DNA from 4 places in the Cupriavidus sp. OTU4054 genome. Region 1 is predicted to be linked to each of the others. Evidence: predicted binding sites of a transcription regulator. Region 1 holds the regulator's gene; each other region holds the start of a gene.
The links. Region 1 encodes sigma-54, which starts transcription at its own class of promoters, with help from an activator protein. Its sites were predicted from a motif close to TGGCANGNAANCTGCTTT; they were not measured.
Positions count from the first base shown of each region.

Region 1 (3,180 bases):
GGCGGCGAGCGCCGCCGCGTGGAAATCGCGCGCGCGCTGGCCTCCTCGCCCCGCTTCATCCTGCTCGACGAGCCGTTCGCGGGCGTGGATCCGATCGCCGTCGGCGAAATCCAGCGTATCGTCAGCTTCCTCAAGGCACGCAACATCGGCGTGCTGATCACCGACCACAACGTGCGCGAAACGCTCGGCATCTGCGACCACGCGTACATCATCAGCGAAGGCACGGTGCTCGCCGAGGGCCAGCCCGAGGACATCATCGCCAACGAATCCGTGCGGCGCGTCTACCTGGGCGAAAACTTCCGGATGTGATGCCCCGGCCGCGAGTGCGGCCGCTCACATTCGCGCTCGGTCAGACACGATCACCGAGCCAAAGCGATAGGCGATAGCAATTTCCGTTCCATCGACGAGAAGATGCGCATAGAATAGGTCGCATGAAACCGTCGCTTCAGCTTCGCCTCTCCCAGCACCTTGCCCTTACCCCCCAACTGCAGCAGTCGATCCGGCTGCTGCAGCTCTCGACGTTGGAGCTCCAGCAGGAAGTGGAGCAGGCTCTGACGGAGAATCCCCTGCTCGAGCGCGAAAACGACTGGATCGAGAGCCCGCTGCGCGTGGCCGCCGATGGCTCCGTCAACGTGCAGAGCGCCCCCGCGCCCGCCCCGGCCGAGCCGCAGGGCAACGGCGAGGAGCGCGCGGAAGGCGCGGGCGGCAGCGACGAGGAAGGCTTCGGCGGCGATAACACCAGCGAGGACTACGGCAACGACTGGAGCCTCGACGATTTCGCGCGCCGTCCGCAGGGCGACGAGGACGAGAAGACGCCGATGCAGCTGCGCGACGCGGAACCCACGCTGCGCGAGCATCTGATGGAACAGGTCGCGCCGCTGAAGATTTCCCTGCGCGACAAGGGCCTGGCGGTGTTCCTGATCGAGTCGCTCGACGACGATGGCTATCTCGGCGCCACCCTCGAAGAAATTTTCTCGGAACTGCCCGAGGAACTCGAGTTCGAAATAGAGGAAGTGCAGTCGATGCTCACGCTGCTGCAGAGCTTCGATCCGCCCGGCGTGGGCGCGCGCAATGCGGCGGAATGTCTCACGCTGCAGCTGCGCCGCATCTCGCATCCGCAACGCGATCTTGCATTGTCGATCGTCAACCACCATCTGGAGTTACTGGCGGTGCGTGATTACACGCGCCTCAAGAAAGCGCTCCAGGTGGACGAAATAGCATTGAAGGCCGCGCACGATCTGATCCGCTCGCTGGCACCGTATCCCGGGCACGCCTATAGCAGGCCCGAGGCCGATTTCGTGGTGCCCGACGTGTTCGTGCGCAAGAGCGGAGGTGGCTGGATTGCCCAGCTGAATCCCGATGTGATGCCGCGATTACGCATCAACGACATGTACGCGCAGATCCTGCGCGGCGCGAAGGGCGAATCGGGCACTGCGGGGCTGCAGCAGAAGCTTCAGGAGGCGCGGTGGCTCATCAAGAACATACAGCAGCGCTTCGATACGATCCTGCGTGTGGCGCAGGCTATCGTCGAACGGCAGAAGAACTTTTTCACCCATGGGGAAATCGCGATGCGCCCCTTGGTTTTGAGGGAGATAGCCGATACACTCGGTTTACATGAGTCCACGATTTCGCGCGTGACCACGAACAAGTACATGGCCACGCCGATGGGGACTTTCGAGTTGAAGTACTTCTTCGGGAGCCACGTGTCCACCGAAACGGGTGGCGCAGCTTCATCCACGGCAATCCGCGCGCTGATCAAGCAACTCATAGGAGCCGAAGACCCCAAGAATCCCCTTTCCGACAGCCGCATCGCCGAACTGTTGGGCGAGCAGGGCTTTGTGGTCGCGCGGCGCACCGTCGCCAAATACCGCGAAGCGCTCAAGATCCCGGCAGTGAATCTCCGCAAGACTTTGTAGCCGAGTTGCACCGTCTGCCTGGTGTGACTCTTTCAGAAGGAGAAACGCTATGAACTTCAAGATCAGTGGACACCACCTGGACATCACGCCCCCTCTGCGTGAGTACGTGGAAACGAAACTGGAGCGTATCGTCAGGCATTTCGATCAAGTCATCGGTGTGAGCGTGCTGCTATCGGTCGACAACCACAAGGAAAAGGAACGGCGGCAGTATGCGGAAATCAATCTGCATCTGAAGGGCAAGGACATCTTCGTCGAAGCGCATCATGAAGACCTGTATGCGGCGATCGACTGTCTGGTCGACAAGCTCGACCGTCAGGTCATCCGCTACAAGGATCGCGTGCAGGGCCACGACCGCGAAGCCCTGAAGTACCAGATGGCTGCCGCGCAAATGCAGCAGCAATAAACACCGACGCGCGACGCCAACGTCGCCAAGGAGTGATACGAAGAGAGCAAAGCCGCGCAATCAGCGCGGCTTTTTTGATGGGCGCCCGATACGCGCGGCGCGTGGTCCGCCAGCCACGGGGAGTTGCAACCGTGCGGCGTCGGTGTATGCTGCGCCATACATGTACAAAGGAGACTGGCGTTCGCCGCCCGGAGTTGGCGACCGGTAGTGACCGGTATGGCGCAACGCTGCGGTGCACAAGGAACCGATGCCGCTGCTCTATAATGGCCGGACGCTTTACACCCCCAAGATACCCGCGCATCGCCCATGAATCGTTTGGCCAAACTGCTGCCACCCGGCAACATCACTCTCGACGTCAGCGTCACCAGCAAGAAGCGGGTGTTCGAGCAGGCCGGGCTCCTGTTCGAGAACAACCATGGCGTGGCACGCGCCACCGTGACCGACAATCTGTTCGCGCGGGAATCGCTCGGCTCGACCGGCCTGGGTGCCGGGGTCGCGATTCCGCACGGCCGCATCAAGGGGCTCAAGCAGCCGCTGGCCGGCTTTATGCGCCTGGCCGAGCCGATCCCGTTTGAATCGCCCGATGGCAAGCCCGTATCGCTGCTGATCTTCCTGCTCGTGCCCGAGCAGGCCACGCAGCAGCATCTGGAAATCCTGTCGGAGATCGCACAGCTGTTATCGGACCGCGAGATGCGCGACGGGCTCGCAACCCTGCCCACGCCCGAGGCGGTGCACCAGTTGCTGACCGAATGGCACCCATGAGGTCCCGCGGGAACGGCGGGGCTACCCGCTGCTGATCCGCGCGCCCGAGCGGCGCCAGCCACGGTGCCTGCCCCCTCCCAACCACCGCCCCACGTAATC
Region 1 covers NZ_JASATF010000047.1:19,506-22,685, forward strand. The annotation lists gene lptB (LPS export ABC transporter ATP-binding protein) at 1-309, shown strand, start outside; gene AAHB16_RS31440 (RNA polymerase factor sigma-54) at 432-1,916, shown strand; gene hpf (ribosome hibernation-promoting factor, HPF/YfiA family) at 1,966-2,319, shown strand; gene ptsN (PTS IIA-like nitrogen regulatory protein PtsN) at 2,626-3,081, shown strand.

Region 2 (3,180 bases), on a different contig from region 1:
TCGGCCCCGCACGAGGTGCTGCTCGTGATCGACGCCAACACGGGGCAGAACGCGCTCGCGCAGACGCGCGCGTTCGACGACGCGCTCGGCCTGACCGGCCTCATCGTGACCAAGCTCGACGGGACCGCCAAGGGCGGCATCCTCGCCGCCATCGCGCGCCAGCGTCCGGTGCCGGTCTATTTCATCGGTGTCGGGGAAAAGGTCGAGGACCTGCAGCCGTTCAGGGCCGACGAATTCGCGGACGCTTTGCTAGGTTAAAAAAAATCCCCGGAGAACCCGGGGATTTTTTTACTCGCTGTCCGGCTGCGCGCCGGGCGCGGCGTTGCGAAACGCCTCGAGTTCGAGGCACGCCTCGTTGATCCGCGAGATCAGCGGATAGCGGCTCATGTCCACCTTCAGCCGATTCGCGTTGAACACCTGCGGCACCAGGCACAGGTCGATCAGCGTCGGCGTATCGCCATACGCGAACTTCCCCACATGGCCGACGCGTTCGAGATTGACCTCGAGCGCGGCAAAGCCCTGCTCCACCCAGTGGCGATACCAGGTATCCCTCGCCTCGTCGCCGACGCCCAGTTCGTTCTTGAGGTACTTGAGCACCCGCAGGTTGTTGAGCGGGTGGATCTCGCACGCGATCTCCTGCGCGAGGCCCCGCACGATCGCGCGCTCGAGCGGATTGCCCGGCAGCAGCGGCGGATGCGGGTGCGTTTCGTCGAGGTACTCGATGATCGCCATCGACTGGATCAGCGGCTGCTGATCCACCATCAGCGTCGGCACCACGGCATCGGCATTGATCGCGCGGTAGTCGGCCTTCAGCTGCTGGCCGCCTTCCCTGAGCAGGTGGATCGGCGCGTAGTCGTAGGGCAGGCCCTTCAACGCGAGCGCGATCCGTACCCGGAACGAAGCTGAACTGCGAAAGTAGCTGTACAGCTTCATCATGCGTCAGGCGACCTTGACCGTCAGGTCGCCCACGCCTTCGACGTGGCAGGTCATGACGTCGCCCTTGACGATCGGGCCCACACCTTCCGGCGTGCCGCTATAGATCAGGTCGCCCGGCTGCAGCTCGAACAGCTTCGACAGGTACGACACCATTTCCGGCACGGACCAGATCAGGTCCGACAGATCGCCACGCTGCTTCTCGACGCCGTTCACCGCAAGCGTGACCGCACCCTTTTCCGGATGGCCGATCGCCGAGACCGGAACGATCGGGCCGATCGGCGCCGACTTGTCGAACGCCTTGCCCGTTTCCCAGGGTCGGCCCGTCTTCTTCGACTCGTTCTGCAGGTCGCGGCGGGTCATGTCGAGGCCCACCGCATAACCGAACACGTGGCTCGCGGCCTGCTCGACCGGAATGTCCTTGCCGCCCTTGCCGATGGCCACCACGAGTTCGATCTCGTAATGGACATTGCTGGAGCCCGGCGGATACGGGAACGTGCCTTCGCTGTTGTCCGCCACATAGCTCACCGCGTCGGACGGCTTGCAGAAGAAGAACGGCGGCTCGCGATCGGGGTCCGAACCCATCTCGCGCGCATGCGCCGCATAGTTGCGGCCCACGCAGTACACACGACGCACGGGAAAGCTTGCGCTGCTGCCTCGCACGGGAACGCCAACGGGGGCTTGCGGGGCGAATACGAACTCGGTCATCCAACTATCTCCAGACTCTGGTCTTTTGGGTTGCAATGCGGGCTGCAATGCGGGGCTGCAATGCGGATAAGCGAACTACCTCGGGTCGCGCGACATGCACGAGCCCGCGCGGCAGTGCAAGAGCATACACCCGGTGCCGCGCCGAAACATGTCTATCGTGTTTTCCACTTCCTAAGTCGGCGCGAATCTTGCATGATGCAGTGCAACCGAAGCGACTCCATGACCCGCCGCCACCCGCCCCCTTCTGCTCCTGTCCAGCCGGCCGCCCGCCCGCTGCGCATCCTTCTGGTGCGGGACCCCCACGACGAAGATCCGCTCAACGTCGAGACCATCCGCGCCGGCCTGGCGCAGGCAGGCTTCACGGAGGTGCATACCGTCGACGCGGACCTGCGGCTGCCGGACGTCATTTCCGCGCGGCAGCCGGACCTCGTGATCATCGCGTCCGAGTCCGCCGCGCGCGACACCATCGAGCATGTGTGCGTCTCCACCCAGCACGCGCCGCGGCCCATCGTGCTGTTCACCGACAACGACGATTCCGCGCGGATCAAGGCCGCGCTGACCGCCGGCATCACCGCCTATATCGTCGATGGCCTGCGCGCCGAGCGTGTGAAGACCGTGCTCGACGTGGCCTATGCGCGCTTCGAGCTCGACCAGCAGCTGCGCGCCGAGCTCGACGCCACCAAGCTCAAGCTTGCGGAACGCAAGATCGTCGAGCGCGCCAAGGGCCTGCTGATGCAGGCGCGCGGCATCGGCGAGGACGAAGCGTACAAGCGCCTCCGCAGCATGGCGATGGAGCGCGGCATCAAGCTCGTGGAAGCCGCCCAGCGCGTGATCGACGTCATGGTCTGAGCCCGACCGGCGGCGCACGCCGCTGGTGCAATGCACAACTGTGGCGCTGCCCCGCCCACCCGCGCGCCCTCCGCAGACTGCCTTTCAGGCACCTTTCGCACGCAATTCGCCCATTCGCACGCTGGCACATCACTTGCGTTAACAGCGGTCACGGCCAACGACGGCCGCGGCTGCACCGGTTTCAACCCACACAACTCGATGGATGCGCGCGCTCAAAGGCGAGCACGCGCCCCCGGACAACGACGTCCTGAACTGCACCCGATCCTGAACAAGGCGGGCGGCGGCTCGGGACGTTTTTTATTGGAGCCTTTCTCAATGCCTTCTCGCCTCAAGATCGCCAAGCCGCTGCGCGTCACCGCGGACAACGCCACCGCCGATACCGTTCCCGCGAGCCAGGGACGGCGCCGCGCGCTGGCGACCATCGCCGGTGCCAGCGTGATGACGCTCGTCGATCCGCTCGTGCGCAGCGGGGCATGGGCAGCAGGCTCCGATGCGCCCGAGAAATCCGAGGTGAAGATCGGCTTCATTCCGCTGACCGACTGCGCGTCCGTCGTCATGGCCTCCACACTCGGCCTCGACAAGAAGTACGGCATCAAGATCACGCCGAGCAAGGAAGCCTCGTGGGCGGCCGTGCGCGACAAGCTCGTCAACGGCGAACTCGATGGGGCACACGTGCTGTATGGCCTGGTC
Region 2 covers NZ_JASATF010000045.1:22,177-25,356, reverse strand. The annotation lists gene ftsY (signal recognition particle-docking protein FtsY) at 1-258, shown strand, start outside; gene maiA (maleylacetoacetate isomerase) at 289-933, opposite strand; gene AAHB16_RS31115 (fumarylacetoacetate hydrolase family protein) at 940-1,641, opposite strand; gene AAHB16_RS31110 (ANTAR domain-containing response regulator) at 1,861-2,490, shown strand; gene AAHB16_RS31105 (CmpA/NrtA family ABC transporter substrate-binding protein) at 2,806-3,180, shown strand, end outside.
Region 2: AAHB16_RS31110 (ANTAR domain-containing response regulator) is a predicted target of sigma-54. The motif match lies at 1,819-1,836, and genes of this name have one in related genera.

Region 3 (3,180 bases), on a different contig from region 1:
CCGTTCGCCGTCCGCGCGCAGCGGATCGCCGTGCTCGGCCGAGAAGCCGCCGCGCGCGAACAGGTCGAAGCTCGCCACGCCGAGGCCTTCGGAACGCGTCAGGTTGATATCGCTGGCCGGATCGCGATAGCGCCAGTCCGGGCCCGCGCCCGCATCGAGCAGCACGCTCGGGATGACGAGGTCGATGCCGATACGCGCGCGTTCGGCGCAATGGTCGGCACCGGACAGCCCCGCGCGCTCGCACAGGATCTGCCAGCGGTCCACCTTCTCGCCGGGCGCGCCGGCCTCGAAATGCCGCCAGCGGCTGTGATAGGGCACCTGCAGGTCGGGATAGCGGCGGCGGATCGTCGTGGCGACGTAATCCGCGATCGCATGGACCCGGTCGGGATGCCAGGTGAACAACGACGACTCGCCCGCCGCCACGTACTCGGTCACCGTGGCGCAATGCGTGCGCACCGCTTCGGCGGTCAGCAACGGGCTGGCCCGATGATCGGGCGGCACGGGGCTGTGCCAGCCGCTACCGTTGCCCTCGTCATGCCCGCTTGCCGGACGCTCCGGAAATTCGTTCATTCGTTCAACCCCCTGCCCTTCGCGAGAGCGAGTTCGTTGGCATCGGGCGGCGTGTAGTGCGTGAAATAGCCGGCAGCCACCTTCGCGTCGATCTCCACGCGCGCATCCGCCGGAATCAGCGCCTCGGGAATCGCCACCTGCTCCACCACTTCGATACCCTGCGCCGTCAGCGCGCCGTGTTTCATGTTGCTCATCGAGGCCCAGCGGTCGATACGCCGGATGCCGAGCCAGTGGAACACGTCGGGCATCAATTCCTGGAAGCGCATGTCCTGCACGCCCGCCACACATTCGGTCCGCGCGAAGTAGGTTTCCGCGCGATCGCCGCCCACCTGGCGCTTGCGGGCGTTGTAGACCAGGAACTTGGTCACCTCGCCCAGCGCGCGCCCTTCCTTCCGGTTATAGACCACCAGGCCGACTCCACCCTGCTGCGCCATCTCGATACAGACTTCGATGCCATGCGCGAGGTAGGGTCTGCAGGTACAGATATCGGAGCCGAAGACATCGGACCCGTTGCATTCGTCGTGCACGCGGCAGGCCACGCGCGTGTCGTCCTGCCCGAGCTTCGCGATATCGCCGAAGAAATACAGCGTCATGCCGCCGATCGGTGGCAGAAACACCTTCAGGTCGGGCCGCGTCACGAGTTCGGGGAACATGCCGCCGGTCTGCTCGAACAGGCTGCGCCGCAGCACGCTCTCCTTGATATGGAAACGCTCGGCGATACCGGGCAGGTACCACACCGGATCGATCGCGGCCTTGGTCACGCGCACGTCCCCGTTCGCGAACAGGATCTCGCCATCGGGCGCGAGCCGTCCGGCCGCGATTGCCGCGGTGAGTTCGGGCATGTTGATATGGGCGCGCGTGACGGCGATGGTCGGGCGGATATCGACGCCCGCCGCGATGCGGTCCTCGAACGCCGTGGAGACCAGATGCCCCCATGGGTCGAGCGATACGATCTTGCCGGCGTCGCCCCACTGCGGATGCGGGCCGATCGCCTCGGCCGGCGCCGTGTCCGTGAGATCGGGACGGTGCGCGCGCTGCAGGTTGCCGGCCGCCACGGCCAGCGCGCGATAGATCGCGTAGGCACCCGCATGGGTGCCGATCACGTTCCGCTGCGCGGGGTCGGTGACGCTCGCGATCACCGGGCCCCGCTCGACCGCAGTCGGCGCGCCCCAGTGGATCGCTTCGGCCGGCTTGTCGCGCCGGGCATGCGAGGTCAGGACGATGTGATCGGACATGGAAGCCTCACTGGAATCCTGACCAAATGGTCAGGTTTACGATTCCATAGTAGGCAACCTTCATGCCATAGACCAATCGGGTTTTAACGAGTGTGCGCGCCAGGCAACGGTCCAGACGCGCACCGGCAGTGTGCGCGCCGCACCAGTCCGACGCGTGCCGTGCTCAGATCTTTGTCGTCCGCGAGGCAGGGGCGGGGTCGCGCGCCCACCACGCCTTCCACAGGACCTTCCACTGCGCCGCCAGTTGGCCCGCGAGGTCCCGGCTTTCCACGTGACGGTGGAACAGCGCCCCCGCCACGTTGCTCGCGACCCACGCGAGCACCATGCCCAGCGCGTTGAGCACCGGCTGCCCGGGCGCCACATGGTGCACGAACGCGTTCACGACGAGGCAGACCGGAAAGTGCACGAGGAAGACGGAGTAGGAAATCTTGCCGAAATAGGCGGCCACGCGCCCGCGCGGCCAGTCTTCGAGCCAGCCGCCGCGCCGCGCGATCGCGAGGACGAGGGCCGTGGCCAGCGCCACCGCGATGCGCAGCCGGAAGTCCACGGCCAGCGCCGCCACGCCCACGGCGGCAAGCGCCACGAGCGCGCGCGAGGAACGCGACTTGTCCGATGCCCAGAACGCCAGCGAGCCCGCACCGTAAGCGCCGAAGAAATAGATCGCCCAAACGTCCCAGGCGGCATCGCGGTTGAACCAGAACAGCGAGGCCACCGCGAGCGCCGCCACCAGCGGCATGCCCCAGGGGCGGCCGTCAGTCCCCGCCAGCCCCGCGGCCGAGCCCGCGCGCGCCAGCCACAGCGCGCCAATCAGCAACGCGAACAACTGCAGGTCGATGGCCACGTACCAGACGCCGGCGGACAGCGCGTCCACATCCAGCACGCTGTGCAGCAGCAGCAGGTGCGCGAGGAACTGCTTCACATGGGGCGCGGCCGGAATCGAGTCGTGCACCATCCAGCTTCGCGCGAGCGCGGCGCCCACGATGCTGACGCCGATCGCGGCCGCATAGGGCACCACCAGCTTGCGGTACCGTCGCCACACGGTGGCGACCGGGTTCCGCACCAGCAGATGCCCGCCCGGCGCGAGGCTGCGTGCGGCGAGGAATCCGCTGATGACGAGGAAGACCTGCACGGCAATCCGCGCGTAGTCCGACATCCAGTCGATCAGGCCGGGCGCGAGCGAGTGGGCCGCATCGGACATGGGGCCGTAGAAGGACAGATGGTGCAGCACGATCAGCTGGGAACTGACCGCCTTGAGGGCGTCGATGCACGCCATCCGGGACGGACGGGAGCTCATTGTTATGGGGTGACGGCGAAGTTACGCGAAGGGCAGCATTCTACCTTGTGGTGCGTAACCTGTCCGATGCGGTGCATACCG
Region 3 covers NZ_JASATF010000003.1:317,694-320,873, reverse strand. The annotation lists gene AAHB16_RS06285 (URC4/urg3 family protein) at 1-570, opposite strand, end outside; gene AAHB16_RS06280 (GTP cyclohydrolase II) at 567-1,805, opposite strand; gene AAHB16_RS06275 (acyltransferase family protein) at 1,969-3,099, opposite strand.
Region 3: AAHB16_RS06280 (GTP cyclohydrolase II) is a predicted target of sigma-54. The motif match lies at 1,856-1,873, and genes of this name have one in related genera.

Region 4 (3,180 bases), on a different contig from region 1:
GAGTACGTGAGGTACACGAGCGTATTGCGCTTGCGGTCCACCGCGCGCACCACGTGCAAGGTCTTGAACAGGACCGACATGCGCTCGGAGAACACGTCCTCCTGTGCACGCAGCGGGCCCTTGAACGAGATCGGGCCCACCTGCCGGCAGGCGATCGACGCCTCGGGCGGGTCTTCCGCCATGCCGAGCGAACCCTTGATGCCGCCGGTGCGGGCGCGCGACACGTAGCACGTCACGCCCTGCACCTGCGGGTCGTCATACGCCTCGATGACGACCTTGTCCGAGCCCGTCACGCGGAAGTTCGTGCTGACGCTGCCGATCTCCTCCGCCCCGGCGGGCGCCGCCGCCATCGCGCACGCGACGGCAGCCCCACAGACCGTCATCCATCCCCATCGTTCGCTTTGCATAGGCGCTCCGCTCACCCGACCGACCGCTGCTTGATGTCGTCGTGGCGCTTTTCCATTTCCTGCCGCAACGCGCGGCGCTGCTGCGCGGCTTCGAAGCGCTGGCGCTCTTCCTCGTCGCGCGGCTGCAGCGACGGCACCTCGGCTGGCTGCCCGTTGTCGTCCACGGCGACCATCGTGAAATAACAGCTATTGGTATGGCGCACGAGCTTGCTGCGGATATTCTCGGTAATCACCTTGATACCGATTTCCATCGAGCTGCGGCCCGTGTAGTTGACCGACGCCAGAAAGGTCACGAGCTCGCCCACGTGGATGGGCTGGCGGAACATGACCTGGTCCACCGACAGCGTGACCACGTAGCGGCCCGCATAACGGCTGGCGCAGGCATACGCGACCATATCCAGGTATTTGAGAATGGTGCCCCCGTGCACGTTGCCGGAGAAGTTGGCCATGTCCGGCGTCATCAGCACGGTCATGGAAAGCTGGTGGGACAGATCGTTCATCGCGGGTATTCCATAAACAGGCCAGAAGCGAGCTTGGCTCGCGCGCGCAGTTTAACCCGGCGCAGCGTCGCGATAAACGAATGGGAAGCAGAAAAAAGAAAAGCGGCCCGGAAGGCCGCTTTGCGACTTGTCGAACGCGAAAGTCTTACTTCTTCTTGTTCACGGCGTCCTTGAAGCCTTGGCCGGCGGAGAACTTCACCGTCTTGGCGGCCGGGATCTTGATGGTTTCGCCGGTACGCGGGTTACGGCCGGTACGGGCCGCGCGCTTGCCGGAGCTGAAGCTGCCGAAACCCACGAGCGTCACCGAATCACCCTTTGCAACTGCCTTCTTGATACTGTCCAGCGCTGCGTTCAACGCGCGCTCGGCGGCGGCGTTGCTGAGTTCTGCGTCCGCGGCGATGGCCGATACCAGTTCACCTTTATTCATGGCTGATTTCCCTTGTTTGGTCGTCGTCACCGATGTATCTGCCAGGCGGCAAATCACCGATCGGCGCAGTCTAATCTGCCCTTCGCGCCAAGCGCAATCCCAAGTGGCACCAATGCAACGGAAATCGCCGCAAATCGTTCCCTGACAAGACTTAGCGGGGGTTTTACCCCTCTTTTCGGGCAATCGAACGGCCCCGCGAGGGCCGCCCGTTCGACACCCCGGCCCCACCGAACCGTCCGCCCGACCGTGGTGCAACGCACCGTTTTGCGGCATGAAGACGCACCGAAATGCTGCATATCGAGGCATCGAAACCCGGCGTTCCGGTCTCGCCATCCGGGCGGCAGGCGTGGCCGGCCGACGCCGCGACGCCATCCCGGTGCACTCCGCACCGCGTTCGGGCGCGATTCGCCCCGTTTTAGCCCATTCTGGAATGCTTCTTGCGTACTCGCGCTCCCATTTTGCGCATGAGGTCACAATGGAAAACTGGAAGTCTGGCACGGATGCCCTGTTCATCCTGCTTGGAGCGATCATGGTGCTGGCCATGCATGCGGGATTCGCGTTCCTGGAACTCGGGACGGTCCGAAAGAAAAACCAGGTCAATGCACTCGTGAAAATCCTCGTTGATTTTGCCGTTTCAACGATTGCTTACTTTTTCATTGGTTATACCGTGGCCTATGGCGTCCAATTCATGTCGAGCGCGGAGGTTCTGGCGCAGAAAAACGGCTATGAATTGGTGAAATTCTTCTTTCTCGCGACGTTTGCTGCGGCGATTCCCGCAATTATTTCCGGCGGTATCGCGGAACGTTCGCGCTTCAGCCCGCAGCTGGTCGCCACGTTCATCCTCGTCGGCTTCGTGTATCCGTTCTTCGAGGGCATTGTCTGGAACCAGCATTTCGGCGTGCAGGACTGGATCGCGCGCGTGGCCGGCGCCCCGTTCCACGACTTTGCCGGCTCGGTGGTCGTGCATGCGGTCGGTGGCTGGATTGCGCTGCCCGCCATTCTGCTGCTTGGCGCGCGCCGCGGCCGCTATCAGAAGGACGGCCGCATCAGCGCGCATCCGCCGTCGAACATTCCGTTTCTCGCGCTGGGCGCCTGGGTACTCGCTGTGGGCTGGTTCGGCTTCAACGTGATGAGCGCGCAGAGTGTCGACAAGATCAGCGGACTGGTGGCCATCAACTCGCTGATGGCGATGGCCGGCGGCACGCTGTCAGCCTGGTGGGCCGGCCGCAACGATCCGGGCTTTGCGTACAACGGCCCGCTGGCCGGTCTCGTCGCGGTCTGCGCGGGCTCGGACCTCATGCATCCGCTCGGCGCGCTCGTGACCGGCGCCATTGCCGGCGTGCTGTTCGTGCATCTGTTTACGCTCGCGCAGAACAAATGGCATATCGATGACGTACTGGGCGTCTGGCCGCTGCATGGCCTCTGTGGCGCGTGGGGCGGCATTGCCGCGGGCATCTTCGGCTCCCATGCGCTGGGCGGCCTTGGCGGGGTGTCCATCGGCGCGCAGCTGATCGGCACGGGACTGGGCATCGTGATCGCCGTCGTCGGCGGCACGGTCGTCTACGGCACGCTCAAGAAGTTCGTCGGTATCCGGCTCGATCCCGAGGCCGAATTCCATGGCGCGGACCTGACGCTGCACCGCATCTCGGCGACGCCCGAGCGCGAGACCAACTGGTAAGCCGCTCTCTCCGCCATCCCCCGAAGCCACCCAATGGGTGGCTTTTTTTGCGGCCCGCGGCTGCGGTGCCGCTGCCGATTGGCGGCTTCGGGCGGCCGCCTTTATTCCCTCCTGCGGATTATTTACTTGAACTTCCGCATTTGCGGGGCCAATAATGCCTTGCCCGCT
Region 4 covers NZ_JASATF010000009.1:196,497-199,676, forward strand. The annotation lists gene AAHB16_RS13530 (CreA family protein) at 1-383, opposite strand, end outside; gene AAHB16_RS13535 (acyl-CoA thioesterase) at 419-907, opposite strand; gene AAHB16_RS13540 (HU family DNA-binding protein) at 1,053-1,334, opposite strand; gene AAHB16_RS13545 (ammonium transporter) at 1,810-3,012, shown strand.
Region 4: AAHB16_RS13545 (ammonium transporter) is a predicted target of sigma-54. The motif match lies at 1,761-1,778, and genes of this name have one in related genera.